Regions from separate parts of the Fictibacillus nanhaiensis genome, predicted to be linked through region 1. Evidence: riboswitches for the same ligand, from Rfam matches in the RefSeq annotation. Region 1 holds a riboswitch; each other region holds the start of a gene.
What was found. A riboswitch is a leader RNA that binds a small molecule or an ion and turns the genes downstream of it on or off. The one in region 1 is predicted to bind cyclic di-AMP.
Positions count from the first base shown of each region.

Region 1 (7,434 bases):
TCTGTCTAGAGTATCGTCATAAAGCATAAAGTTCAACCTTTAAAAAAATTTACTATATAGGCTTACTGCCTTTATGAATAGACCGAGCTGTTGCATTCTTATATATAGGAGAGAATATGCACAATTCTTCTTACGAGACACGAGAAAAATACATTTACAATGGATGGAATTAGGTGGAAAATGATTAGGTGGGTAATTATGTAAATTGGGGGTTTTGATGTGCAGGAATTTCTGAAAGTGTTTCAGAATAAAAACTTCAGAAAGTTGTTTTTTGCTGGTTTTACTTCAATGATGGGAAGTATTATCGGCGTTACAGCTTTTATGTTTTATTTGCTAGATAAGTTCGGTGAACAGCCTTTTTATGCAACCCTTGCCGAATTGATGTATTCTCTACCAACACTAGCTGTATTCTTTCTTGTAGGGGTGTTAGCTGATCGTATGGATCGTCAAAAGATCGCTCTCTATTGCGACTGGATCTGTGCAGGCCTATGCCTCCTATTAATGGGTGCAATTTGGCTAGATTGGATGCCTCTCATTTTTGTGATCCTGTTCTTAAGGAGTGCAGTGGGGAAATTCTTTCATCCAGCTGACCAAGCGATGGTACAAGGCGTACTATCGAAAGAGGAGTATGCCATTGCGGCTGGTTTAAATCAAATGGTAGGTAGTTTGTTTATGCTATTTGGAAATATGATCGCCATATTTATTTATTGGAGTGTAGGAATACAAGGAGCCATTGCATTTGATCTTCTTACATATGTTTTATCAGCCTTGTTCATTATGAGTATGAAAGTAAATGAAGATATTCGTCTACCGAACGGACAACAAAGGTTTAAAGATATCCGAGTAAAGATGGTATGGAAGGACTTTGTTTCAGGTTTTGTTTACATCAAACAATCTAAACTTCTGCTTTCTTTAATCTTTGGTTTTTTCTTGTTTGGTATAGTAAATGGTGGATTATCAGTTATGCCGGCATTTATCATGAAATACAAACTAGCACCTGACAATTATGAACAAATGATGATGTGGATGGGTATCCTATTCGGTGTATCCATACTCTCTGGCAGTGTATTATGTTCGATGCTCGCTAAAAAGATTAGACTCTCGTATGCCATTGTTCTCGGTCTGTTTGTTAGTGGCGTATCCCTTGGTTTGTGCGCGCTTGCGCCAAATGTATGGTCATTCTTTATTTTGACCGGATTGGCTGGGTTTAGCATACCATTAATCAATATTGGGATCGGAGGCTGGTTACCAAAAATCGTTGACCCGAAAATGATGGGGCGTGTCCAAGGGTGGATCTCACCGATCAATATGTTATCTCATACGATGACTCTCGGTTTAATCGCATTGTTTTTCCCGAAGATTTTAACAGTCGAGATGCTGTTTTGGGTGGTTGGAGGGTGTCTGATTGTTGTTGGACTCTTCTACATGTTAACTTTACCAAAGTATGATATCGATGATGAAGAAAACAAAAATGAGTTACATTTAGAAAAAGTACCAGTTTAAAGGTGGAGATTATGGCGAAGCCCTTTTATAATGAAGAGCGGAGGGGAAGTCATGGCATCATTTCAAAACATATTATTCTGGATCTTTTTAATCTTACCGATCATTCTTTTCTTTGTAGCAATCGCAAGAACTTCATGGGTTTTAATGCTTGTAAACATGTTTTTAGCTCTGCCGATCATTTGGTTTGTGAGCTGGGTTACAGAAAGTTATGGTGCTGTCTTTGTGATAATTGCAATCCATCTGTTCACAGGAGTATGGCTATGGACGAAAAGACAGAGATTGGATTTTAGATCTTTTTAAAAAAGCTGAGCAAAGTTTTATTTGCTCAGTTTTTTTATGAATTTTTTTCGATTTGGTATTAAAACTTTGCAAGTAACACTTTATTTAATTTTAATATTCTGACTATTATTTAATTTGAAAAACATCGTAAATAAAAGAAATTAATAGAAAATAGTTGATTTGTTTTGTTTACATGAAATAAAACAGCATATTTTGGTTATTTTCGTATGAATCCTTAAAATTTTGAAGTTTTTACTTCGTTTACAAGGAACAAAAGCAGGAGTAATATATTTCTTATCGTAAAACTTTAAAATTTTTCCATGACCGCTGAATCCAATTTTGGAACGGAGGAACCATCGGCAGTTCTTTACTGCCTGGGGTGAAACTTATTTAAGTCGGGCGACTTCTGCCGTCCGAACCCGTCAGCTAACTTCGTAAGCGTGGTAGGAGAGGGAAGGTGAACATAAAAAAAGCAATGACCAATTAAAAAATATGATATTTATATCATGCGTCTTTATCGCTTAATTCCTAAAACTTTAGGAAGCGGGGGAACCAACCGCAGTCCAACGTGACTGCATGGGGTGAATCTCGAGAGATCGAGTAGGGCTACTCTCAAGCCCGAATCCGTCAGCTAACTCCGTAAGCGTTCAGAGAGAGGCAACAAATTTCGTGTGTTTACACGCTTATTCAAGTATGTGTAGAAGCCGCGAGAAGAGTTCCTCTTCCGCAGGCTTCTTTTTTGTTGCCTTTTTTACCGAAATGGAGGATGTAACGATGGAGAAATCATCTAGGAACGTGCTCATAATGTTTCCTGATCAAGTTTCAGATGTGTTTATTTCAAAACTAAGATTATGTGACGACTATCAATCTATTGTTCTCTGTGTTCCTAACCGAGATGAAGCAGATAGACTCTCACAAGTTGGTTTTCAACATGTGTATGTCATGAATTATGGTGACAAGCGTAAATTCATCGGGATGGTAGGTCCTTTTGTTCAAAAGATCATTGTTGTTGAATCTGGATTTTTAGAATGCTGCCAAACGATTGAACTTATTCGCAGCATCTATAACATACCTGTTTATGTCATCAAATCAGACACACGGTATATTTCCAGAGTTTATAAGGAGTTAGGTGCCGATTACGTAATTTATAACAAAACCGGAAATATTCAATTCTTACTTTCTTCATAAAAAAAGAGCGGAGGAATTCATTTATGAGATTAAGTCCAAACGAAATTGAACAGATTTTGTTAAAAGCGAAAAGAGATCAGTTAAATGCTTATTATGCAAGTGTGATTCAACATAGTCTCTCCAAATGGGTCATTCAAGACACGCTTAGAAGCAAAGGATAAACCATTCTATAAGAGGGGACTCATCGTATGTGTTCCCTCTCTATTTCAGACCAATGATAGGCAGGGGAAAACATGGGAGCAGAGTCAGTTGTATTATTGCCAAAAAGATTGTCGATCGGACAGATCAATGAATTTGTCAATGCTGCTGGTTCTTTTGAAAGTGAGATTCTTTTCTTTTATCAAGGCATACAGATTAATGCGAAAGGCTTGCTCTCTGTTAATCTATTTTTTTTGTCGCATTATTCTAAAAATCTGGATGAACCGATCACCCTTAGAGTGGAAGGGTCTGACGCACAAGTTGCGCTTAAAGATTTGTCACACATGCTATCAAGTTTTTACGAGTAGTTTACTAGTTAGTTTAGGAGGAAATTGCATTGTTAGATCTATATATGGTTTTAACTCTAATCGTTTCATTTTTGGTGTATTTTAACTTTATTTACTGGTGTGATCGAGTTGTTGGAGGAGAGACGAAAAAATGATAATAACGATGGTTGCAACAGGTGGCGTGTTTTTGTACTTAGTATACGCATTGATTAATCCTGAAAAATTTTAACGTTAATGTTTAACATACACTTAAAGGTTCATATAGGAGGAACAAAGTAATGGGCGTTTTACAAATGGCAATCGTGATTCTTTTATTGCTTCTGATCGTTAAACCACTAGGAAGCTATATCTATCACGTATTTTCCAACAAATCTAACAAAACAGATAAAGTGTTTGCTGGAATTGAAAAGATCATTTATTCCATATCTGGAATAAAAGAAAGACCAGGCATGACATGGAAAAAGTATACGATGTCATTATTATTAACGAACATTGTTCTGGTCGCAGTCGGTTATGTCATTTTAAGACTTCAAAAGTGGCTTCCGTTAAACCCTAGCCAGATTGACAACATGGAATCGACATTATCCTTTAATACGATTGTCAGTTTTATGACGAATACAAACCTACAACACTACAGTGGAGAAACAGGACTCTCATACTTTTCTCAAATGTCGGTCATCATGATGATGATGTTTACATCTGCCGTGACAGGAATCATTGTAGCAATTGCATTTATTCGTGGTATTACAAGCAAAGGTGCAACGATTGGTAACTTCTTTGAAGACTTTATAAAAGGCCATACTCGGCTACTTATTCCAATGGCTGTTGTCGTCACCCTCGTCTTAGTTGGATTAAAAGTTCCACAAACGTTAGATGGTACGATTCAGATTACAACGTTAGAAGGAGAGAAGCAGGAAATCGCAACAGGGCCAGTCGCTTCACTCGTTTCTATTAAACACTTAGGTACGAACGGTGGGGGGTTCTTCGGAGTGAACTCAGCACATCCTTTTGAGAATCCTAGTCCGTTAACTAATGTGATCGAAATACTTTCAATGTGGTGTATACCTGCTGCATTAACATACACGTATGGACGTTTTGCTAAAAATCAAAAACAAGGCTGGGTTATTTTCGGTGCAATGGCCATTCTCTTTATTGCGTTCTTATCTTTAATCTATATTTCCGAAAGTAACGGAAATCCAGCAATGAATGCTATCGGTCTTAGTTCAGAACAAGGAAGCATGGAAGGAAAAGAAGTTCGTTTTGGAACGGCTCAATCTGCACTGTTTAGCACAGTAACGACAGCTGCTACAACAGGAACGGTCAATAACATGCATGATACCTTGACTCCGCTTGGTGGAATTACACCATTATCACTTATGATGTTAAATACAGTGTTTGGCGGAGATGGAGTAGGTTTAGTGAACATGCTCATGTATGCGATCATCGGAGTGTTCATCTGCGGTCTGATGGTTGGTCGTACACCAGAATTTTTAGGCCGTAAAATAGAGCCAAGAGAAATGAAACTTATAACGATAGCACTTCTTGCACACCCGTTGATTATATTGGGTCCGACTGCCTTAGCTTTTATGACAGAGCTTGGAAAAGGGGCGATAAGCAACCCGGGATTCCATGGTATTTCACAAGTTCTCTATGAGTATACTTCTGCTGCAGCAAATAACGGCTCAGGCTTTGAGGGTCTTGGAGACAATACGCCTTTTTGGAATATCTCAACTGGACTTGTCATGCTGCTTGGGAGGTACGTTTCCATCATCGCTTTGCTCGCTGTAGCAGGGTCTCTAGTAAAAAAACAACCTGTTCCTGAAACGATTGGTACGTTTAGAACAGACAACATCCTTTTTGTAGGTATTCTTGTTGGGGCAGTGCTTATTATTGGTGCGTTAACCTTCTTACCTGTAATGGCGCTTGGACCAATAGCTGAATACTTGTCGATCCGTTAATTTAGAGAGGTGCAGATAAAAATGAATCAATCCAAACAGAGTGTTCGTTCTGGCCTCATCAGCCGAGCGATGGTGGAAAGTATAGTGAAGTTAAATCCAATAACGATGATGAAAAATCCGGTTATGTTCGTAGTAGAGATCGGAACATTCCTTGTCTTGCTCATGATGATCATGCCTAAGCAGTTTGATGCTGAAGGTAGATTTGGTTATAACTTATCGGTTTTCTTAATCCTTTTATTCACCATTCTATTTGCAAACTTTGCAGAAGCCTTAGCAGAAGGTAGAGGAAAAGCGCAAGCCGATAGTTTAAAGAAAACGAAAAAAGGCACGATCGCAAAAAAAGTGGTTAAATCAGGAACGATCAAAGAAGTATCTTCAGAAGATCTTCGTAAAGGAGATATTGTTTTAATCGAGACAGGTGACATGGTTCCGGGTGACGGTGAGATTATCGAAGGGCTTGCGTCCATTGATGAATCTGCTATCACAGGAGAATCAGCACCAGTCATTAAAGAAGCAGGAGGAGATTTTAGTTCTGTAACAGGCGGCACAAAAGTGGTCAGTGACTTTATTAAAGTTAGGATTACAGCAGATCCAGGTGAGTCATTCTTAGATAAGATGATCTCCTTAGTAGAAGGAGCTAAACGTCAAAAGACACCGAACGAGATCGCACTTAACATTTTGCTTGTAACGTTGACGATCATCTTCTTGTTAGTAGTCGTAACGATTGTTCCAATAGCTGATTATGTAGGAGTAAATCTAGAAGTTTCAACACTAATAGCTCTACTCGTCTGTCTCATTCCAACAACGATTGGTGCGTTATTATCAGCGATTGGAATCGCTGGTATGGACCGTGTAACACGCTTTAACGTATTAGCGATGTCAGGAAAAGCAGTTGAAGCAGCAGGTGATATTAATACCATCATCCTAGATAAGACAGGGACGATTACATTTGGTAACCGTCTAGCTGCAGAATTTATTCCGGTAGGATGGTCTTCAAAGAAAGAGTTAACTGAAATGGCAGTGGTAACATCCTTATTTGATGAAACACCGGAAGGAAGATCAGTAGTAGAGTTGGCAAGGAAACAAGGGTTTACTTCGGATACCTCGAAGTATGAATCAGGCGACATTGTACCTTTTACAGCAGAAGAACGTATGAGTGGAATTAATTTGAATGGTTTTCATTATCGAAAGGGTGCTGTTGACTCCATCATTAAGTTTGTAGAGAAGCAAGCAGGAGAGATTCCAGAAGATCTGAAAAAGAAAAGTGATGAGATAGCGAAAAAAGGTGGCACTCCGCTTGCTGTTTGTATGAATGATAGAATCTATGGATTGATCTATTTAAAAGATACCGTTAAGCCGGGAATGCGTGAACGTTTTGATGAACTAAGAAAAATGGGGATCAAAACAATCATGTGTACAGGAGATAACCCCTTAACTGCTGCAACCATCGCAAAAGAAGCAGGGGTGGATGACTTTATTGCCGAATCAAAACCTGAAGATAAGATACGTGTGATCCGTGAAGAGCAGGAAAAAGGAAAACTAGTTGCTATGACAGGAGATGGAACGAACGACGCCCCAGCACTTGCTCAAGCAGATGTTGGACTCGCGATGAACTCGGGAACAATAGCAGCTAAGGAAGCGGCAAACATGGTTGATCTTGATTCAGACCCAACGAAAATCATTGAAGTGGTAGCGATTGGCAAACAGTTGCTCATGACTAGAGGATCTCTGACCACTTTTAGTATCGCGAATGATATTGCGAAGTATTTCGCCATTATACCTGCCATGTTTACAGCTGCTATACCAGAGATGCAGGCTCTCAATATTATGGGGTTACATTCTCCAACGAGTGCCATTATTTCAGCACTGATCTTTAACGCGATCATCATACCGCTCTTGATTCCACTTGCCATGAAGGGCGTTAAATACGTGCCGATGAGTGCAAACAAATTGTTGTATAAAAACATTGTTATCTATGGAGTGGGAGGAATTGTAGTCCCGTTTATAGGGATTAAGCTGAT
Region 1 covers NZ_JBHUPF010000006.1:2,784,875-2,792,308, reverse strand. The annotation lists gene ACFS5O_RS17985 (MFS transporter) at 220-1,503, shown strand; gene ACFS5O_RS17980 (hypothetical protein) at 1,555-1,803, shown strand; cyclic di-AMP (ydaO/yuaA leader) riboswitch at 2,098-2,239, shown strand; cyclic di-AMP (ydaO/yuaA leader) riboswitch at 2,291-2,444, shown strand; gene ACFS5O_RS17975 (hypothetical protein) at 2,557-2,970, shown strand; gene ACFS5O_RS17970 (hypothetical protein) at 2,994-3,131, shown strand; gene ACFS5O_RS17965 (HPr family phosphocarrier protein) at 3,204-3,476, shown strand; gene kdpF (K(+)-transporting ATPase subunit F) at 3,607-3,684, shown strand; gene kdpA (potassium-transporting ATPase subunit KdpA) at 3,734-5,413, shown strand; gene kdpB (potassium-transporting ATPase subunit KdpB) at 5,435-7,434, shown strand, end outside.

Region 2 (7,434 bases), 1.8 Mb from region 1:
GATAACAATAACTAGAATCGAGGACTTGATGTGAGGAAAGTATCAAAGAAATGGTTAATTGGTGGTGCAGGATTAGCCCTCATACTATTCCTGGTCTTTCAATTTTATGGAGAAACTGAAGGAGCAAGTGAAACACAAACCTTGAAGGTTGTGGCACTAGGAGATTCCTTAACATACGGAGTGGGTGACCCATCCAAGACAGGTTATATTGGAATCGTAAAAAGAAATATTCAGCAGCAAACAGGACGAAATGTAATCATCAATAATTTTGGAATCTCTGGACAGCGTTCTGACCAATTGTTAAGACAATTGGATAATGGAGTCGTGATCAAGTCATTAAGACAAGCGGATCATATCTTTGTTTTTATCGGAACTAATGATTTTCGTAAGGCTGCCGGCTGGAACTTCCGTCAGTTGCCACAGCAGAAATTAGTACTTGGAAAAGAAAAGCTAAGAAACAACTTAAGTAAAACACTTACAGTCGTGAGGGAGAACAATTCCTTTGCACCTATCTATGTATTAGGTCTTTATAATCCTTATTTCGGAAAAGAATACGATCCTGCAGCTGCAGAGAGTATTAAATCTTGGAATGAAGCAATCGTAGAAGCGAGTCAGGCAAGCACGCTTACAAAATACATCTCAACCTTTGAACTTTATGAAAACGTTGAGAAAAAACTGTATTTTTCTGATTCTATCCATCCCAATAGAAGAGGATATAACAGATTAGGAAACTGGGTTTATAACCAGTGGAAGCCTTTAAACCAGGAATGATCTCTTAGAAGCTGATACTTCTAAGAGATTTTTTTATTTCTTATTAGAAGGTTGTTGTCGTAAACTTTGTTGCTTTTGGAAGTGTTGATCTCCGTTCCAGGCTGCTCGCTTTCCACGGGGCAGGCGCTGAGCCACATTCGTACGTTTCACTCTTAAGTGTCTCAGCTGCCCGCCTGTCCCTTAGGAGTCTCGCACCTTCCTCTACAATCAATTTTCAAAGGTGACAAAGAGTTCAAAGCAACAATCTTATAAGATAAGAGCGGTATAAAACGCTGTTGTCGTAATCTTGCTTGCTCTTTGGAAGAAGCTTATTTCAGTTGCTCGGTTTCCCTTGGGGCAGGCGAGGAGTCGCGAACATTCCATTCCAATCAATTGTCAATGGAAGTAAGGAATCGATAGGCACAATTCATTAGAGAAAAACATTTAAAAAAACGGTTGACTTGAGAATGATTATCATTATAATTAGAAGTGAAGTTGATAATCGTTTTCAATTACTTATACATAGAAGGAGTAACTGACATATGTTTAAAAAGAATCTTTTTACGGTTGTTACAATGGTCCTACTAGCTGCTTTAGTCTTAGCAGGCTGTGGTAAATCAAACGAGGGTGCAAGTTCGAATAATAATGATACAAAAAAAGAAGAAGTAAACCTATATACAAGTCGTCACTATGAAGTTGATGATAAAATCTTTGCTGATTTCACAAAAGAGACAGGAATTAAAGTCAACCTTATTAAAGGTAAAGAAGATGAGTTGATCGAGCGTCTTACAAGAGAAGGGAAAGCAACAAAAGGAGACCTTTTCTTCACATCTGATGCTGGACGTTTACACTGGGCAAAAGATAAAGACCTCTTACAGAGTGTTGAAAGTGAGACATTAAATAAAAATATTCCTGATAATTTAAGAGATAAAGACAATCAATGGTTCGGTCTAACAAAACGTGCACGTGTTATCGTATATGATCAGAAAAAAGTAGACAAATCAGAACTATCTACTTATGAAGCGTTAACTGAAGACAAATGGAAAGGTAAAGTACTGATTCGTTCATCAGAAAATATTTACAATCAATCATTAGTATCATCCTTTATTTCATTAAACGGAAAAGATGAAGCGAAGAAGTGGGCAGAAGGGATCGTTAAAAACATGGCTCGTGATCCACAAGGTGGTGACAAAGACCAAGCGAAAGGTATCGCTGCTGGTGAAGGTGATGTTGCCATCATGAACTCATACTATTTTGGTCAGATGTTGAACTCAGAAGATCCTGAAGAAGTGAAAGTTGCTAAACAGCTAAGTGTGTTCTTCCCTAATCAAGAAACAACAGGAACGCACATCAATATTAGTGGTATAGGTGTTACGAAACACGCTAACAACAAAGAGAATGCTATAAAATTAATGGAATATCTGTCTAGTCCAAAAGTTCAAGAAGTATTTGCTGAAGCCAATTACGAGTATCCGGTTAATAAAGAAGTAGAACCTTCAGAGCTTTTAAAGTCTTGGGGTCCGTTTAAAGAACAAGATCTTAACCTTTCTGAGTTAGGTGAAAACAATGCAGATGCTGTTAAAATTATGAATGAAGTTAGCTGGAAATAAACTTAAATATTTTGCCGTATCACGATTTGTGATACGGCTAATTCCATGTAAAAACAAACAACAAGAACAATGCTGATGAGTAAAGAAGGTGAAAATATTGTATTACATTCGAAAAATGAGATCACAGTTTAATAGTTGGGCTTTGCTTAGTGTGATTTTTTCTATTTTAATCCTTTTACCGGCTTTGCTCATCATGGTTCAGTTATTCGCTGAGAGTAATGAGAATTGGGAACACATTAAAGAGTATATGTTGAAAAATTATATCGTAAATTCCGTAACACTCGTTAGTTTTACTGGTCTTTTCACAGTGTTAATCGGGGTAAGTGCGGCATGGCTAGTTTCCGCATATAAAGTTCCGATGCATCGGTTCTTTAAGTGGGGTCTTATCCTCCCGCTTGCGATTCCACCTTACATTGGGGCTTATACGTACCATGGCATTTTAAATTATACAGGTGTCATTCAAACGTCATTAAGGAACCAGTTTGGTATAAAAGTGGACCAAAAGTTCTTTGACATCATGAACATTCCCGGTGCTGTTTTTATCTTTACGATGTTCCTGTATCCATATGTATATATCATCACAAAAAGTTTCTTAGAAAATCAGTCATCATCACTGATTGAGAATGCACGGTTGCTAGGCAAAGGATCGTTCATGACATTTATACAAGTCGTCCTTCCTGTATCACGTGCAGCGATTGTAGGTGGTGTTAGCTTAGTCATTCTTGAAGTCTTCAATGATTACGGGGTAGTAAAGTATTTCGGTATTCAAACCTTTAGTACAGCCATATTTCAAGCGTGGTTTGGGATGGGGGATATCTATTCAGCTATCAAGTTAGCGGGTACTTTGATGTTTATCGTAGTTTTGATCTTGATCTTAGAAAAAGTAATAAGAGGCAGAAAACAGTATAGTTATTCCACTTCAAAAGTCCGCCCGTTACAACCTAAAGAACTTAAAGGTTGGAAAAAGTTTGCTGTGCTATCTTTTTTTCTTTCTTTATTTGCTCTAGCTTTCGCCATTCCTTTTATACAGCTTTTACATTGGGTGTATATGACTTATGACGTGATTTTAAGTGCTGCATTTGCAGATTTGATCTGGAATTCAGTTTTTGTTGCTGCTGTAGGTTCACTTCTTATCATAATGGTGGCTTTAATCATCGCTAACTTTAGTCGTCTTTCAAAAGGTTGGACCGGAAAGTTTTTTTCAAAAATTACGGTTCTAGGCTATTCAATCCCGGGAGCTGTAATTGCTATAGGCGTCCTTACTTTATTTCTCTTCCTAGATCAAAAGGTCATATCGTTATACGAATGGCTTGGGTTAGAGCCAACACTTGTACTAAGCCTCAGTATTAGTATGCTGATCTTTGCTTATGTTGTTCGCTTTCTTGCCGTTGGTTTTAACTCGATCGAATCAGGTTTTGATAAAGTAGGAACCGTTTTTACAGAAGCTTCAAGAACATTAGGGATGTCAGTGACAAAGACATTCTTTAAAGTAGATATCAAAATGATCAAAGGTGCGATTGCTGGTGGTTTCATTCTAGTTTTCGTAGATATTTTAAAAGAGCTGCCTCTCACTCTTATCCTGCAGCCTTTTAACTTCTATACGTTGGCTACAAAAACATTTCAATATGCAAGCGATGAACGTATTCACGAAGCCTCTGTTTCATCCATGGTGATTATTTGTATAAGTGCACTTTCGATCTTCTTTTTACACAGAGTTTTAGAAAAGGAGCCAAAATAATGTTTGTTCAAATCAAAGACTTAACGTTTCGTTACAAAAATTCGCAAAAACCTCTGTTCGAAAACCTGTCTCTAAGCTTTAAACAGGGAGAAGTTTCAGTAATCTTAGGAGAAAGCGGCAGTGGGAAAAGTACGTTACTTCGTCTTATAGCAGGGCTAGAAGTGCCATCGAAAGGATCAATTCTGATCGATCAGGCAGTCATGAATGATACATTCCGTTTTGTCCAGCCAGAAAAACGTGGCGTTGGTTTGGTTTTTCAAGATTATGCTTTGTTTCCTCATATGACAGTTGAAAAGAACATAAAATTTGGCTTAACAAAAATGAATCGTAAACAGAAACAAGCAAGAATGGAAGAATTATTGACTATTGTAGGTATGGAGGACTATGCTTCCCGTTATCCTTATGAATTGAGCGGTGGTCAACAGCAGCGTGTAGCATTAGCAAGAGCTATGGCTCCAAATCCATCTTTGATCATGTTTGATGAACCTTTTAGTAATCTTGACTCTAAGCTGCAATTACAGATTCGTGATGAGTTACAAGAAATCCTCAAACGTACTGGAATCACTTCTATATTTGTTACTCACGATGAAGAGGATGCTCGTGCTATTGGGGATCGTATTATACTAATGAACAATGGAAAGATTCAAGATGAAGGTCGGCCGGAAATGGTATTACAGAAGAGTAAAGAAAAGTTATCATTAGCATATGTATAAAAAAAAACCGGGATATCCCGGTTTTTATTTTTTGAATTGAGTATCTAATTTTCCGTTCATGTCGATTAAAAATCCGATTTCACGGCCTAATAATTCACCTAGTTCTTTTGCCTTTTTTTCGCTTTCGTTCTTTATTTGTTCAATCGTCAGTTCACCTTTTAGCTTCGATGCTCCAACGATAATACTTAAGTCACCTTTTTCATAAAATACAATTTTCATTTATAAATACCTCCCTGAAAAATAGAACCTTCTACATCATTCGTTTTTTTTTCACATGCTTATGGGGTAGAAGTGAGAATATGGAAAAACATTCATTGTGAAACAATTAATTGGAATAAATAAGTATGGCGCGTTTTCTTGACAAAAATTTATGTATGTTGATAAAATTAGAGCATATTATATATGATTCGCTGAATTCTAATGTTCTATTCGACAGAATATTTAGAGGCGGGGGAACCACAATTCGGCTTTTAAGCCTTGGGATGAATTTGTGCTTGCACAAAAGGGACAACTCTCAATTTCCTAATCCGACAGCTAACCTCGTAAGCGTTTTTGGAGAGAGAACTCTATACATGGGCTAAGTCTATGTGTTGCGGTGTATTCCCACGGAAAATCCTCTCTATTTTCGGTGGGTTTTTATATGCAACAAATAGGGCATGTATAAGTATAAATTTCTTCAAGGGTATTGCACGTAAAATAGTAAGAAAATTATAACAAAGGGGGTACTTTTATTATGAAATTATCTACAAAAATTTTAATTGCTCTAGCACTTGGTGTAGTTGCAGGTCTTATTCTTAATCTAGCTGTGCCTGATGCATTCTCAACTCTGGATAAATATGTTTTGAAACCAGTTGGGACATTGTTCTTAAACCTTATTAAAATGTTGGTTGTCCCAATCGTCTTCTTCTCAATCGTATTAGGAACTGCAGGTTTAGGTGATCCAAAGAAACTTGGAAGAGTTGGGGCAAAAACAGTTGGTTATTTCTTAGGAACTACAACGATTGCTATTATTATTGCTATGGCTTTAGCACTTGTCTTTAAACCTGGTGTAGGGGATTTTAAAACAGAAGGTGCCAAGTTCGAGCAACAAGAAGCACCGGCAGTAACAGATACGCTACTGAATATCATTCCTACTAACCCTATTCAAGCAATGGCTGAAGGAAACATGCTTCAAATTATTGCATTCTCTGTATTTGTAGGATTCGCTTTAACCATGTTAGGTAGCAAGACTAAAGGTGTGATGGATTTAATCGAGCAAGGTAACGATATTATGATGTACCTCGTAAACCTGATCATGAAATTTGCTCCATATGGTGCTTTTGCTTTAATTGCATCAGCAGTTGGAAGTCAAGGTATGGATGCGATTAAAGCGATGGGATTATACATGAGTGTAGTTATTTTAGCTTTATTCATTCACTCTGTTGTAGCCTATGGAGGTTCGATCGCACTATTTGCAAAGAAGAGTCCGATTTGGTTCTTTAAAGGCTTTGCACCAGCAATGTCAGTAGCATTCAGTACATCAAGTTCAAATGCAACACTTCCGATCTCAATGAAAACAGCTCAAGAGAATCTGGGTGTTCGAAAATCAATCAGTGGATTTGTCCAACCGCTTGGCGCAACGATCAACATGGATGGAACAGCCATCATGCAAGGTGTTGCGACAATCTTTATCGCGCAAGTTTACGATGTTAATTTGGGTATCACAGAAATGCTTACCGTTATCTTAACAGCGGTACTTGCAAGTATCGGTACAGCAGGTGTTCCTGGAGTTGGATTGATCATGTTAGCGATGGTATTGAACTCTGTAGGATTACCTGTCGAGGGGATTGCTCTAATCCTAGGTGTTGATAGACTTCTTGATATGCTTAGAACAGCTGTTAACATCACAGGTGATGCTGCTTGTGCGGTAATCGTTGATAAAGGGGAAGATAAACATCTTGGAACTCGTGAACATGAAGTGAGTGCTTAAATAATGCTTTAAAAGGTCACAGTGAATATACCTACTGTGGCCTTTTTTATATGCGGATATCATTAGTTTGTTAAGGTTGAGTAAATAAATGTAAGCACAGAGGAAAAATCATGTTAAAATAAGAAGATACATAATGAGATTTCGGAGTGATCTTCTTGGAAAAATGGCTAGAGATACTAACGCTTGCTGCAAAGATCATATGGGTACAGATTCAAACCGTCATTCATCCTATCATCGAGTTAATAGAGAGTGCGATGAACTCTTTTTGGTTTGTCTTTTCACTTACGATCATCGCAGGATACGTATTGCTTATGCTTGTACAGAACGCAATTACCTTCTATCAAGCTCATAACTTTATTCACAGAAAAATGAATAACGAACCCGTTAACGATATTGAATTTGCTCTATTTATGAAGTCACTTTGGAAAAAAGATCGATCTAAAGGATTATTGGCCAATGCCAAATCGGCTAAGAGCAGATACCTTCAATTCAATGCACAAGAACGTTTGTCACTACAAAACTATTTACAGCATCGGTTACGTTTTTTACGTGCGAACCAGCCGTTGTTCATACTAGGTGCTGTGATAATAGGATTGCTTTCAAGCATTTCAGTGAATGTACTACCGATCGAGGCAGCTGAAGTAAATGCAGAAA
Region 2 covers NZ_JBHUPF010000006.1:1,021,930-1,029,363, forward strand. The annotation lists gene ACFS5O_RS08730 (GDSL-type esterase/lipase family protein) at 31-771, shown strand; gene ACFS5O_RS08735 (Fe(3+) ABC transporter substrate-binding protein) at 1,293-2,360, shown strand; gene ACFS5O_RS08740 (ABC transporter permease) at 2,476-4,098, shown strand; gene ACFS5O_RS08745 (ABC transporter ATP-binding protein) at 4,098-4,811, shown strand; gene ACFS5O_RS08750 (hypothetical protein) at 4,836-5,030, opposite strand; cyclic di-AMP (ydaO/yuaA leader) riboswitch at 5,210-5,375, shown strand; gene ACFS5O_RS08755 (dicarboxylate/amino acid:cation symporter) at 5,545-6,780, shown strand; gene ACFS5O_RS08760 (hypothetical protein) at 6,936-7,434, shown strand, end outside.
Region 2: it holds a riboswitch for cyclic di-AMP, as region 1 does, so the genes downstream of both, ACFS5O_RS08755 (dicarboxylate/amino acid:cation symporter) here and ACFS5O_RS17975 (hypothetical protein) in region 1, are expected to answer to the same signal.

Region 3 (7,434 bases), on a different contig from region 1:
TTTAATGGATTGGGAATATGTTTGTGGAGAAGATCTGTTAGAAGATAATCACCTTACTACCTCATACCCTGCTGAAGGAGACGGAACCGTTCATGTTGTTGCTAGTGGTCCAGACACCCAGCTAGGAATCATGAGTGATCTTTTCTATTCACTGATCTCATGTGCAGAGAAATCAATCTGGATTGCAACGCCATACTTCGTACCTAATGAAGCGATTCGAACAGCTTTAAGAGTGGCTGCTAAAAAAGGAGTTCAGGTTCGATTATTAGTTCCTGAAATCAATGATGGCTTTTTAACACAATATGCAACGCGTTCCTATTTCCCAGAACTTCTGCGTTCGGGAATAGAAATCTATTCCTACAAAAAAGGATTTCTTCATCAAAAGGTTATCATTATCGATGGTGATACAGCTTCGATCGGTACTGCTAATATGGATATGCGAAGTTTTCATCTTAATTTTGAAGTGAACGTGTTCTTGCTAAATACAGGATCTGTCCGTGATCTCGTAGAACAATACGAAGAAGACATGGTCGAATCTGTTAGAGTTAAGCCCGTTGAGTTTTACAAAAGAGGTTTATGGGAACGTACAAAAGAATCATTTGCTCGTTTATTCTCAGGGGTTCTGTAAAGCTCCTACTGTGACACAAAAAAACAAGAATAGAAAATCCTCCTCAGGAATAGGTTGTACGAGACCGTGTAACTTGAGGGGGATTTTTTATGGATTGGCTCGAGGCCTTAATATTGGGCATTGTACAAGGTGTGACTGAATTTTTACCCGTAAGTTCGACAGGACACCTGCTTCTTGGCAGGCAAATGTTTCAGCTAGAGGAAGCGGGTTTATTTTTGGATAGCATGCTTCATGTCGGAACACTTATTGCCGTGATGACGGTGTATTGGAGAGAAATTCTAAAAGTGATAAAAAGCCCCTTCAGCAAAACGGGCATTCTGCTGATAGCTGGTACGATACCGACCGCTATAATAGGACTGGCATTTAAAGATTTTTTTGAGGAGATCTCAAAAACTGGAATTACTGTAGGTTGGGAGTTTCTGATTACAGGTTTCTTGCTTTGGTGGGCTGACTCTTATAAACGGAATGGATACAAAGGAATTGATGATATTTCTATACGTGATGCACTTGTGATCGGCACGTTTCAAGGTGCAGCGATTCTTCCTGCTATTTCACGTTCTGGACTGACAATCGCAGCCGCGCTCTTCTGTAAGATCGACAAAAAAGCAGCTGCTTATTTTTCGTTTTTACTATCTATCCCATCTATTGCTGGGGGAGTAGTATTGCAGTCTAAGGATCTATTTGTAGGAGCACATCCTCCTATCTCTTATTCAGCATTATTGGTCGGTACTCTAGCGTCGGCTCTTTTTGGATATGTGGCGGTAAAGTGGATGATTAAACTTCTTCAAACCGGTACGTTAAAAGGGTTTGCTATTTATGTTTGGTTGATTGGAATCGTTGTATTGATTCTTCAATTTTCAGGTAAAATGTAAAGTATTTGTTAACCCTACAAAAATGGATTGACATTTAAAAGATAGAGGATTACAGTATATGTAATTCAAAATTTAGCAGGCTTTAGATCGCTGAATTTACAGTTATTTTATGGTGAAACTACTGTAAAACGGGGGAACCAATCTTTTGGGGTGAATTTTGCTCTATTAGCAAAAAGGGATACTCCAATCCCTAATCCGACAGCTAACCCCGTAAGCGTCATGTCACTGGAGAGGTCAATTTGGTGGAAAACCGGACCCGCTTTTTTGTGTGGTCTTTTTTTTGCGTTTTTTTACTTAAATTTGTATACCTCTTAACCAGCAAAACTAGAGAAATAACAAAGCAAAAACTTCATGGATTTTAAGGGGAGACCATAATGAAAAAACAGTTTGCAGTAATTGGATTAGGACGTTTTGGAGGAAGCATCTGTCGAGAATTTGCGACGATGGGCTATGATGTTCTAGCTATAGATAAAGATATGGAAAGAGTAAATGAGTTTGCAACAATAGCTACTCAAGCTGTTCAAGCAAACTCTACGGATGAGAACGTGATGAAGTCTTTAGGAATTCGAAATTTTAACCACGTCATCGTATCAATCGGAGAAGACATTCAATCAAGTATCTTAACCACTCTACTCCTAAAGGAATCAGGAGTTCAAAAGGTATGGGTTAAAGCACAGAATGACTATCATCACAAAGTGTTGGAGAAGCTAGGAGCAGACCGTATTATCCACCCAGAGCGCGATATGGCGCTTCGGGTTGCTCAACTCATTTCTTCTGAAAAAATTATTGATTTTATCGAGCTATCGCATGAACACAGTATTGTAGAGATAGGTGTAACGGATAAACTTGTTAACAAAACGTTAACAGATCTTGATGTTCGAGCACGTTATGGCTGTAATATTGTAGCAATCAAACGTGGAGACGAGATTCTCGTATCTCCTATTGCTGACGTATCTCTTCAATATGGAGATATACTCGTCGTAATCGGTCGAAACGAAGATCTAAATCGATTTGAGGATGAGGAAGTGTAAACATTGGCACTACATGTCAGAAAGCATAAACGTTTTTTGCATAACCCAATTAAATTGAATCCTCCTCAATTTTTAGCGTTGCTATTTTTATTTCTTATTTTTGTTGGCATGTGTTTGTTAAAGCTACCTGTCGCTCATGAAGAAACGTTATCTTGGGTAGATGCTTTTTTTATTGCCACTTCAGCAGCAACCGTAACAGGCTTAGCTACCGTTGATCCAGGTTCAACGTTTACCTTGTTTGGGGAGATCGTCATTTTATTTTTAATCCAAGTCGGAGGACTCGGGGTCATGTCCTTTGCATCACTCGTTGTTATTATGATGGGAAGAAAAATTTCCATCAAACAACGTGTATTGATGCAAGAAGCACTCAACCAGCCTTCTATCGGCGGTGTGATCCGTTTAGTTCGAAATTTATTTGTGTTTTCAATCGGAATTCAAATCATTGCTACCTTCTTATTATCATTGAGACTTGTGCCAGATTTAGGTGTGCGCAAAGGGATATACTACAGCATATTTCACGTCATATCCGCATACAATAATGCTGGTTTTTCACTCTGGTCTGATGGTTTGATGGGTTATGTAGGAGATCCAATGATGAATCTTGTCATATCATTCTTAATTATAACGGGTGGAATTGGATTTACCGTTTTAGTTGATATTTGGGTAAGCCGCCGCTGGAAAACACTCTCACTACATTCTAAAGTAATGTTGTTGTCCACTTTGATATTAAATGTTGTAGCAATCTTGTTTTTTTATCTTTTTGAGTTCAACAACCCTAAGACGATCGGGATGCTAACAGGCGCTGAACAATTTTGGGCTTCCTATTTTCAAGGTATTTCACCAAGAACAGCAGGTTTTAACTCGATTGATATGACAGCAATCAACCCTGATACATCTCTATTAATGGTCCTTTTGATGTTTGTTGGAGCAGGAAGTACTTCAACAGGTGGAGGGATCAAGCTGACAACGTTTGTCGTTATTATATTTACTGTTGCAGCCTTCTTGAAAGGTAATGAAGATACAGTCGTGATGAGAAGAACGATTAGAAACGCGGTGGTTTACAGAGCTCTTGCTATTACAACCATTTCAATTCTATTTATATTTGCAGCGCTATTTGTAATCACATATGTTCAAAAGGATACCTCGTTTATGGTTATCGTTTTTGAAGTGGTTTCAGCATTCGGGACAGTTGGATTAAGTATGGGGCTAACGCCAGATCTCACAATCATCGGAAAGATTGTGATCTGTATAGTAATGGTTTTCGGTAAATTAGGACCTTTAACGTTGGCATTTAGTCTGGCTAAACAAACAAAAGATAATATTAGATATCCAGACGGTGAAGTGTTCACGGGATAACGGGATAAAAAAAGCTAATGCACTGAGGGAAAGCTCCTTCATACTGCGTTAGCTTTTTTGGTTCTTTATGGGTTAATTGACTTCCTCTTGGGAAAGCTAAAACAAGATTTTAAAGAGAGGAAGAGAGATTATCATGCAAAAAATTAAAGAAGCTTTTCTCGTTTCTCCCTTTCTTGTCTTTTTTCTCGTCCATTCTGAACAAGTAGGGGTAGGGGTTTTAGGGTATCAGCGAATCATCGCTAAATACGCAGGGTATGATTCTTGGATATCGGTTATCATAGCAGCTGTTTTGGTACATCTTCTAATCTGGATGATCTATTACGTGCTTGATAATGGTGATGGAGATATTGTGACCACACATAAAACGTTGTTTGGCGGTTTTATAGGAAATCTATTTAACCTCTCTTTACTTCTCTATTTTCTGCTCTGGTCGATTACTGTACTAAGAACTTATATTGAAGTTATACAAGTATGGATGTTTCCGACTTTAAGTACTTGGAAAATTGCAGCTGTATTCCTTTTATTAACGTACTATGTTGTTTCTTCTGGTTTTCGAACGGTGGCAGGTATTTGTTTTCTAGGAGTGGTTATTCCATTAGGTCTGATCGTTTTGCTGGTGTATCCACTGGAATTCACTCATTTTTCTAACCTTTTGCCTGTATTCGATGAAAGTATGAAGGATTACTTGTCAGCAACAAAAAATATGATGCTGAGTTATCTTGGTTTTGAAACGCTACTTGTCTTTTATCCGTTTATCAAAAATGCTAAGCGATCGCAGAAATTTGCTCATCATGCCAATCTTTTTACATTTATGATGTACTTGCTAGTCACTTTGTTTTCATTTGCCTTTTTTAGCGAGGAACAATTGTCTAGAAATATTTGGGCAACATTATCTATGGTAAAAATCGTTCAAGTTTCATTTGTAGAACGCTTTGATTTCGTATTCGTCTCCATGTGGTGTTTAGTGATTCTCCCTAATATTGCATTGGCGATTTGGTGTTCGAGCCGAGTAGCCAAATTGATGTTGAACATTCGTCACCACATCACACTCATTGTGATGCTAGTCTTAGTATTAGCAGCTTGTTACTATTTGGACACGCGGCTTAAAATTAATATGCTAAACAATTACACAAACAAGGTTGGTTTTTACTTAGCTATCAGTTATATTCCACTTCTTTTTATAATGACTTTTATAAAAAAACACTTTAAGAAAAATAAAAAAGAACAGGCATCACCCACTACATGACACAAGAAAAAACTGACCGTTAACTTCCTTCATCTGTTCAAGAGATAAAGGAATTAACAGTCAGTTTTTTATTAAGCTTGAAGAAGCATAGTAAGGCGCGTTTTATGTTTTTCACGCTGAGAATCATCTGATGTATTGTGCCAATTCTGCAGAGTCTCGTTGATTAATTGGGTGACCATATGCTTTGTCCAAACTACATAAGCGCCATACGTATCCCCTTTGAAAAAGGAAGAGAGCATATTATTATCAGGCCCGAAGAAGAAACCGAGCTGATCATGAATGAGTGTAGCCTCATCCATCGAGAAGGGCATGATTTTATCTGAAAGGGTAAATTGATAAGAATTGTTTTCTTTTTTAATGAATGCGATCGCGTATACCTGTCCTTCTGGAAGAAAACCTTTCGTAGTAGGTAAGAGCAGTAACGGATTATGTCCTTTGTCATAAGCGATAAAAAAGTCATTCACATCTTCCTCAAACTGTGGTGTGCGTGACATTGAAGCTAGTGCAATTTCTTTTTGTACGTTTAACATGTAACAACCCTCATTCCGTTATATTTCTTACTATCATTCTTACCGCTAGTTTGCTAGATTATACGTGTCATTTTCTTTACTAAACTGCTGTGATAAGTTGTTGAAAGGGAATTGACGGACAAATTGTAAACGCATACACTAGAAGTAGTTATTAGCCGTTAGAGAAAGAGTGATTCATGCAATGGCATTATCAATTGAACGTTTGATCGGAAAGATGGCCATGTTAGGGGTATTAGATGAAAGTTATCTGCCTGAAATTGAGAAATTGGGCTGGAAGTATTGCGTAGGCAAAGCTGGTTCCATGGATTCACAAAAGGTAGTAGCTGCCATTGAAACAGCGGCCAAAAGTGAAAATATCATTCAAACCGGAATTTATCGTGAAACACATTCGTTATATCATGCAATCATGGAAGCTTTTCATGGGGTGACAAGAGGGCAGGTTCAGCTTGGCACTGTTCTTAGGACTGTAGGGTTACGTTTCATCGTTGTCCGCGGTAATCCGTATGAGAAGAAAGAAGAAGGTGACTGGATCGCAGTCGCTCTCTATGGAACGATAGGTGCTCCTGTAAAAGGATTAGAGCATGAGGCGATCGGTCTAGGAATCAATCATATTTAAATAATGCCCATAGTAACTAGTGATGAGGGGGCGTATTCGAAAGAGTTTTCTTTCGGGTGCGCTCTTTTTGTATGTGAAAAATGCATTTTTTAGTGAGACTAGTTGTCTTTGAAAGTAGTTGATTTCCGTTCCAGGATGCTCGCTTTCCGGGGGGCGTGCGGTGAGCCTCTTAGCGCTCTGCGCTGTTAAGAGTCTCACCTGTCCCGCTGATCCCCAGGAGTCTCACACCTTGCACTCCAATCAACTTGTCAAAGAAGATAAAAAAATAACCCAAAGTCACCACTTATATGTAGAACGCCTTAATAAAAAGAACGTTAATAAAAGAGGGATGAAGATGATTACATTAACAGGTAATACGCTTTCCATGGAAGAGATCAAGCGGATTCTGCATCATAACGAACCCGTAGAAGCTTGCCCGCTTAGCATGAAGAAAGTAGCAGATAGTCGGAAAGCGGTTGAGGAGATCGTAGCTGCAGGTAAAGTCGTATACGGAATTACTACCGGCTTCGGAAAATTTAGCGATGTTTTTATTTCTAGAGACGATGTAGAAACGCTTCAGATCAATCTGATCCGCAGTCATGCGTGCGGCATAGGAGATCCTTTCCCAGAGACGATCTCCCGCTTGATGCTGATCTTGCGTGCCAATGCACTTCTAAAAGGGTTATCGGGTATCCGTCCAGTCGTAATCGAAAGGCTACTAGAGTTGGTCGAAAAAAGTGTCCATCCTGTTGTTCCTCAACAAGGATCCCTTGGGGCAAGCGGAGACCTTGCACCGCTCTCTCACTTAGCACTTGTATTAGTAGGTGAGGGAGAGGCTTTTTACAAAGGGGAACGTATGCCGGGTCAAGAAGCTTTAAAGAGAGCGGGCATTGAACCCGTTGTGTTAACGGCAAAAGAGGGTCTAGCTTTAATTAATGGAACACAAGCCATGACGGCACAAGGAATTGCTGCCTATATAGAAGCCGAACGAATCGGACTCATGGCAGATGCGATTGCAGCACTCACAACAGAAAGTTTACGGGGGATAACAGATGCGTTTGACGAAGATGTACATCTTGCTAGAGGTTACCAAGAGCAGGTAGATGTCGCTCGTCGATTGAGAGAATATTTAGAAGGCAGCCAGCTTACAACGAAACAAGGAGAGATTCGGGTCCA
Region 3 covers NZ_JBHUPF010000002.1:229,112-236,545, forward strand. The annotation lists gene cls (cardiolipin synthase) at 1-628, shown strand, start outside; gene ACFS5O_RS01615 (undecaprenyl-diphosphate phosphatase) at 718-1,500, shown strand; cyclic di-AMP (ydaO/yuaA leader) riboswitch at 1,579-1,733, shown strand; gene ACFS5O_RS01620 (potassium channel family protein) at 1,875-2,531, shown strand; gene ACFS5O_RS01625 (TrkH family potassium uptake protein) at 2,535-3,887, shown strand; gene ACFS5O_RS01630 (GerAB/ArcD/ProY family transporter) at 4,021-5,133, shown strand; gene ACFS5O_RS01635 (hypothetical protein) at 5,205-5,663, opposite strand; gene hutP (histidine utilization transcription antiterminator HutP) at 5,845-6,279, shown strand; gene hutH (histidine ammonia-lyase) at 6,614-7,434, shown strand, end outside.
Region 3: it holds a riboswitch for cyclic di-AMP, as region 1 does, so the genes downstream of both, ACFS5O_RS01620 (potassium channel family protein) here and ACFS5O_RS17975 (hypothetical protein) in region 1, are expected to answer to the same signal.

Region 4 (7,434 bases), 870 kb from region 1:
ATTATCAATCGGCATAGCGTTGACTGCTTCATTGATCGTGATTCTTGCAGGTCTATTTTTTGGCAGAATCATGGCTCATCAGAGGTTTAAAGGGAAAACGTTGATCGAAACACTTTTCCTACTTCCGCTCGTGTTACCTCCTACGGTAGTTGGATTCTTATTGATTGTTCTATTCGGTCGAAATGGTCCAGGGGGACAGTTGATAGATTTGCTCTTTAGACAACCAATTATGTTTACATGGTGGGCGGCAGTTATTGCGTCTGCAGTCGTTGCGTTTCCACTCATGTATCAATCGGCAAAAGCAGGATTTGAATCGATTGACGCAGATATTGAGAATGCTGCAAGGGTTGATGGCGCGAATGAATGGGCCATATTAAGAAAAATCTCAATTCCTCTATCTGTTCGTGCACTCTTATCTGGTGCAATTCTGAGTTTTGCACGTGCATTAGGAGAGTTTGGCGCAACGCTCATGTTTGCTGGAAATATTCCGGGTAAAACACAGACGATATCAACGGCCATCTATATTGCGATTGAATCAGGACATATGGAGCTCGCTTGGATGTGGGTCGCGAGTGTTATTGGAATATCTTTGTTAATGTTAATAGCTGTTAATCGCATAAGGACATAACCATTGAAGAACCCGAATTGGGTTCTTTTAATTATTCACCAGCTTTCTTCATGTTTTCATATTCCTCATCACGTTCTCCTACCTCTCCATAATCACCGAATTGTTCATTAATTTCTTGTGCAAGACTTGTTAAATATTCATCAGAAAATAAAGGTTTTTTTTGTTTAGACATGTGTAAAACTCCTATAGATCATGAAATAATAAGTTTATGTGATTAACTGTTTATACGTAAAACAATATGTACAACATTTCATAAGCCTATTCAACAAAAATTGTTATTTACTTTTTTAAATGGCGGGAGTATTATTAGTAAAGTTTCAAATTTCTAAATCGCTTAAACCAAATGGTGCGGGGGAACCAAACGGACTGGAAGAATAGAGTCCTGGGGTGAATCCTTGTTTAAGGTAGGGCTACTCAAAGGCCCGAATCCGACAGCTAACTCCGTAAGCGTTTATGAGAAGGAAGGTGGAGCTTGTAGAGCCTAAATTATAAAGGCCTGCAGGTCAGATTCGTGATGGCTTGCGGCCTTTTTGTGTTGAAAAATGTGTTTTAGTTAACATTAAAAGTAACATCTTATTATGGACGGAGAGAAAAATGATGTTCACATCGATCAAACGCTTCTTGATTGGTCGCCCTTTAAAATCGACTGCATTAGGCGAACAAAAAATAAACAAAACGAAAGCATTGGCTATTCTTTCATCTGATGCATTATCTTCTGTTGCATACGGACCCGAGCAAATCTTAATCGTACTTATTACCGTAGGTGCAGCTGCTTTGTGGTACTCGATTCCGATTGCAGTAGGGGTTCTGTTTTTATTAACTGCTCTTATTTTATCTTATAGACAAATTATCTATGCTTACCCTCATGGAGGTGGAGCGTATGTTGTATCGAAGACAAACTTAGGCGTAAATTCTGGGTTGATCGCAGGGGGATCGTTGCTTGTAGACTACATACTTACAGTAGCAGTAAGTGTATCAGCAGGTACAGATGCGATAACATCAGCGTTTCCTTCGTTACATGGTTTTAACGTGGAGATTGCAATCGTGTTTGTTATCTTTCTTACATTATTGAACTTAAGAGGAGTAACTGAATCTGCATCTATTTTGGCATATCCTGTTTATCTCTTTGTATTGGCTTTGTTTATTTTGATCGCAGTAGGGCTTTATAAGATTTTGACTGGAGATGTATCTCAGAGCTTGCATACCCCGATCGGTACACCGGTTGCAGGTATCTCTTTGTTTATTCTGCTCAGAGCATTTGCATCAGGAAGTTCTGCTTTAACAGGAGTAGAAGCCATCTCCAACGCGATACCCAATTTTAAAGAACCAGCACCTGTTAACGCTGCTCGTACATTAATGATGATGGGCGGTCTTCTAGCCATCCTTTTCTCAGGTATTGTTACGTTAGCTTATTTCTATGGTATTGTACCTAAAACTGAGGTTACTGTTGTTTCGCAGATTGCAGAAGAAACGTTCGGGCGAAACTTTATGTACTTCTTTATACAAGGAACAACAGCGTTAATACTGATCCTTGCTGCTAACACAGGATACTCTGCGTTTCCTTTGTTAGCTGTAAACTTGGCAAAAGATAAGTTTATTCCAAGGATGTTCTTAGTCCGGGGTGATCGCTTAGGTTATTCAAATGGCATTATCATTTTGGGTCTGGCCTCAATCTTGCTTATTATGGCTTTTCATGCAGAAACGGAACACCTAATTCCTTTATATGCAGTAGGAGTGTTTGTTCCATTTACACTATCACAGACAGGAATGATGGTAAAATGGCTAAAAGAAAAACCAGCTGGTTGGATTCCTAAATTTATCATTAATACGACAGGAGCATTGATCAGCTTTACCGTCACAATCATGTTTTTCTTAACAAAGTTCTCACAAGTTTGGTCCATTCTTGTTTTTCTACCTATTATCGTCTGGATATTTCACCGAATCAAGAAGCATTATGAAGCAGTCGGTGATCAGTTGAGGTTAACAACTTGTGAAGCATCTCCAGATATAAAAGGGAATGTTATCATCTTGCCAGTGGCTGGAATCACCCATGTAGTGGAGAACTCGCTAAAGTATGCTAAATCACTGAACCCTGATCAGATCATTGCTGTTTATGTTGCATTTGAGAGGGAAGATGAAAGAAAATTTGAAGAGAAGTGGAAAGAATGGCAGCCGGATGTTCGGCTCGTAACGCTTCATTCTCATTACAGAAGTATCCTTGGACCTTTGACTAAATTTGTAGATACGATTGCTCACAAAGCGAAGGAAGGCGATTATCAAGTAACAGTGGTTATTCCGCAATTCATCCCGAAAAAAGGTTGGCATAATATCCTTCATAACCAATCAAGTCTACTTATTCGTGCTTATTTATTGTATAAAAGAGATATTGTAATATCGACTGTTCCCTACCACTTAAAGAAATAAAATTTCAAAAAACCGTTTTAGCCGAACTGGCTAAAACGGTTTTTTGGCTAGAATATTAACTAACTTCTTGTTTATATTGCTCTGCTTTCATCGTGTTGAATTGACCTTCCCATTTGGACATCACGACAGCAGCTAACGAGTTTCCTACTACGTTTACAGCTGTCCGAGCCATATCGAGTATTCGATCAATACCCGCAATAAATGCAAGGCCTTCTAATGGAATTCCAACTGTACCAAGTGTTGCTAAAAGAACGACAAAGGAAACACCTGGAACGCCTGCTATCCCTTTTGAAGTAACCATTAATACTAGCAATAAAGAGATTTGTTCTGCGATGGTTATTTCAATCCCGTACATTTGCGCGATAAATAGTGCTGCAATCGCTTGATAGAGAGTGGATCCGTCTAGGTTGAACGAGTAACCAGTAGGAATCACGAAAGAAGTAATGGCTTTTGGACACCCGAACTTCTCCATCTTTTCCATAATTTTTGGTAATACTGTTTCTGAGCTAGCTGTTGAGTAAGCTAAGATCAGTTCGTCTTTCAATATTTTAATCAATGTAAAGATATTAACTTTTACCATAGCTGCAACGCCACCTAGAACAGCGATGACAAAGAAGAACATAGCTCCATAAACGACTAGAACCAGTTTACTTAATGGGACGAGTGATTCAATACCAAATTTAGAAACCGTAACACCGATTAGTGCAAATACTCCAAATGGAGCTAGTTTCATAATTTGATTCGTAATATAGAACATAGCGTCAGCTGTTCCTTGGAAAAAGGCCAATACCGGTTTTCCTTTTTCGCCGATCGCAGCAATCCCTAGTCCGAATAATACGGAGAAAAAGATGATTGCCAACATATCCCCTTTAGCTAAAGATTCAAAAAGGTTTGTGGGTACGATGTTTAAGAACGTTTCTGCAAAGCCGTGACTTTCAACTGATTCTGTTGTCTCCACATAGCTCGAAATATCACCTTTTGTTAACGATTTCATATCCACTCCTGCTCCAGGTTGGAATATGTTAGCGATAAATAGACCAATTACGATTGCAAAAGTTGTAATGATCTCAAAATATAAAATCGTTTTACCACCGAGTCTTCCTAGTTGTTTGATATCACCTACACTCGCAACACCTACGATAAGGCTTGAAACAACTATAGGTACAACGATCATTTTAATTAAGCGAATGAAGATATCTCCAATCGGTTGTAAATATCCTTGAACGGTTTCATTTCCATAGAACAAAGCACCGATGAGAATACCAAACGCTAGTCCGATCAGGATTTGCCACGCAAGACTAATTCTTACTTTTTTCACATTGAGTCACCTTCTTCTTGATGTTAGTTATCTGAGTTGCCACATAAAAGACATTTTAGCGAGTAAAAGGAATGGTTGTCAAAGCAAAAAAATGGCAATGAATAAAGGGGGAATGGAAGTGAATGCACTCATTATTATTTATTAGAAATATTTGAAAATTTTAATGTTTACAAAAATAATAAATGCTTGTAAAATGACAAAAGCGTTATTCGACTTTTATCGACATTCATAGGAGGACTTATGAACTTATTTAGAAAAAAGTTATTAACTACTAATCAAAACAGTGATCAATCATTGAATCGTGTTCTTGGTGCAGTTGACCTTACAATGTTAGGGGTAGGGGCCATTATCGGAACAGGGGTATTCGTGCTAACAGGGGTTGCGGCTGCAAAATATGCGGGTCCCGCTCTTATCTTATCTTTTATTATTGCGGGGCTTGCGTGTGTTTTTGCGGCACTTTGTTACTCCGAATTCGCATCTATGATTCCTCAATCAGGGAGTGCTTACACCTACAGTTATGTAGCATTCGGTGAAATCTTTGCTTGGATTTTGGGCTGGGACCTCGTACTTGAATACGGTCTCGCTTCTTCAGCTGTAGCGAGTGGTTGGTCAGGATATTTCCAAAGCCTTTTAACTGGTTTTGGTATACATCTTCCAACAGCTATCACAAGTGCTTTTGATCCATCGAAGGGAACATATATTGACCTGCCTGCTGTAATGATTATTTTACTTGTCACACTTCTGTTATCGAGGGGTGTTAAAGAATCTGCGAAATTCAATTCTATTATGGTTATCGTGAAAGTGGCAGTAATCTTATTATTTATAGCAGTCGGTGTTTGGTATGTGGAACCTGTTAACTGGGAGCCGTTTGTTCCTTTTGGATTCTCTGGTGTAGTGACAGGGGCTGCAGTTGTTGTTTTTGCGTATTTTGGTTTCGATGCTGTCTCCACAGCTGCAGAGGAAGTGAAGAATCCACAGCGAAATTTACCGATTGGAATCATTTCTGCTTTAGCTATTTGTACAATTATCTATATCGTGGTTTCACTCATACTTACCGGGATTGTTCCTTATACCATGCTGAACGTTAAAGATCCTGTAGCGTTTGCGTTGCAATTTATCGGTCAAGATTGGGCAGCAGGTTTCATCTCATTAGGAGCTATCGTAGGAATTACAACCGTGCTAATTGTTATGATGTTCGGTCAGACAAGGTTGTTTTATGCAATGAGTCGTGATGGACTTCTTCCAAGTAAACTGTCCTCTGTTCATCCAAGAACGAAAGTACCTCTTTCAAGTACATGGACAACAGGATTATTAGTTTCCTTATTTGCTGGATTCGTGCCGTTAGACAAACTAGCAGAACTTACGAGTATCGGTACATTGTTTGCCTTTGCAACAGTATCTTTAGGAGTTGCCGTTCTTAGAAAAACTCGGCCAGACATCGAACGAGGCTTTAAGACCCCTTGGGTTCCATTGATTCCAGCCTTAGCCATTATTTTCTGTGTTTATCTTATGCTTCAACTCTCAGCATTTACTTGGAAAGGCTTTGTCGTTTGGCTTGTGATCGGACTTGTTCTTTATTTTAGTTACGGTTATCGTCACAGCCGTTTAAACACAACGAAATAGAAAGAGATTGATAGTGAGAAAAGCTGCCTTTCATATAGGTGGCTTTTTCACTTTACTTCAGAAACGCGTTCTTTCGTGTTATACTTTTAGTAGTAAAAAAGAAAGGGGGGAGTAAGAAATTGCGGAAAATATCTATATTGGCTTTATTGTATGTATTTGCTTTTACATCACTTTTTCCTAACTACAATATGGAAAATCTTTTTTCGCCGCCTCAAAATGACGTTTATGAACTATCCTCAGCGACCCTTGATGAATCAAAGATCATTGGCGAATATCCAACAAAGAGTAAAAAGTTAAAAAAATCCGTAAAAGCAGTTTATGCGGATAACCAAATACTGTTTGAAGAATCACATGATGATTATGTATTCCCATCATACAGCCAAGTCAACAACAAAATTGTACGTCTTACCCCCTATCAATTTCAATCGAATTACCTCTGACGATCACAACAATCTCAAAAACCTTTAAAATGGCCTTCGATGTAGGGTTTATTTAACAGAACCATCTATTCATAAGCACGTTTCGAAAAAACATGTTTCCGAACGTTTCTTTGTAGTGCTTAAAAAACGAACAAAGGGAGATTGTTATGATCGTTAAAGAAACAGAATTACCTGGAATCGGCAGAAAGTTTGAAGTAGAGATCGCGAATAGAGATAAAGTTGTCGTTATAGTTCATGATGACGGAAGAAGAGAAATTTATCACTTTGACAAACACGATTATGAAGAAAGTCTTTCATCAGTTACGTTAAGTGATACCGAAGCTAGACAGTTTGCTGCTATTATCGGTGGAATGATCTATCGACCAAAAGCGCTTGAAACAATTGAAATGGCATTTGATGAACTTATGATTGAGTGGTATCGACTGGACTCCTATGCATATGCAGTCGGAAAAACGATTGGAGAACTCGATATCCGTCAACAATACGAAGTATCTGTCATCGCTATCATCAAAGGAAATGAAAAAGTGTTGAACCCTGGTCCTGAAACCATGATCGGCTCTGGAGATATGCTAATCATTTCAGGGGAAAGACCTGGTGTTAAACGGATTATTAAGGAGATGTTTTCAGCCGAGGTGAGCAGTGAATGACAAATCATCTTGTACTAGAAGTTGGTACAGCTCTAATCATTATCGCGCTTGCTGCTTTACTCGCAAATAAATTAAAATTTTCTATCATTCCGTTTCTTATCATTTTCGGAATGATTGTAGGACCACATGCTCCTGTAATTGGCGTATTGGACTTCACGTTTATTAATAGCAACGAGATCATTACCTTCTTTGGGAGGATAGGTGTCTTGTTCCTGCTTTTCTATCTCGGTTTAGAGTTTTCGGTAGGTAAATTAGTTCGCTCTGGAAAAAACATCGCTGTTGGGGGAAGTATCTACATCCTCATAAACTTCACATTAGGATGGGTTTATGCCTATATCATGGGGTTTCCTCTAT
Region 4 covers NZ_JBHUPF010000006.1:1,913,051-1,920,484, forward strand. The annotation lists gene modB (molybdate ABC transporter permease subunit) at 1-628, shown strand, start outside; gene ACFS5O_RS13500 (hypothetical protein) at 660-800, opposite strand; cyclic di-AMP (ydaO/yuaA leader) riboswitch at 950-1,093, shown strand; gene ACFS5O_RS13505 (APC family permease) at 1,226-3,052, shown strand; gene gltP (glutamate/aspartate:proton symporter GltP) at 3,108-4,370, opposite strand; gene bcaP (branched-chain amino acid transporter BcaP) at 4,611-5,993, shown strand; gene ACFS5O_RS13520 (hypothetical protein) at 6,113-6,433, shown strand; gene ACFS5O_RS13525 (cation:proton antiporter regulatory subunit) at 6,580-7,080, shown strand; gene ACFS5O_RS13530 (cation:proton antiporter) at 7,077-7,434, shown strand, end outside.
Region 4: it holds a riboswitch for cyclic di-AMP, as region 1 does, so the genes downstream of both, ACFS5O_RS13505 (APC family permease) here and ACFS5O_RS17975 (hypothetical protein) in region 1, are expected to answer to the same signal.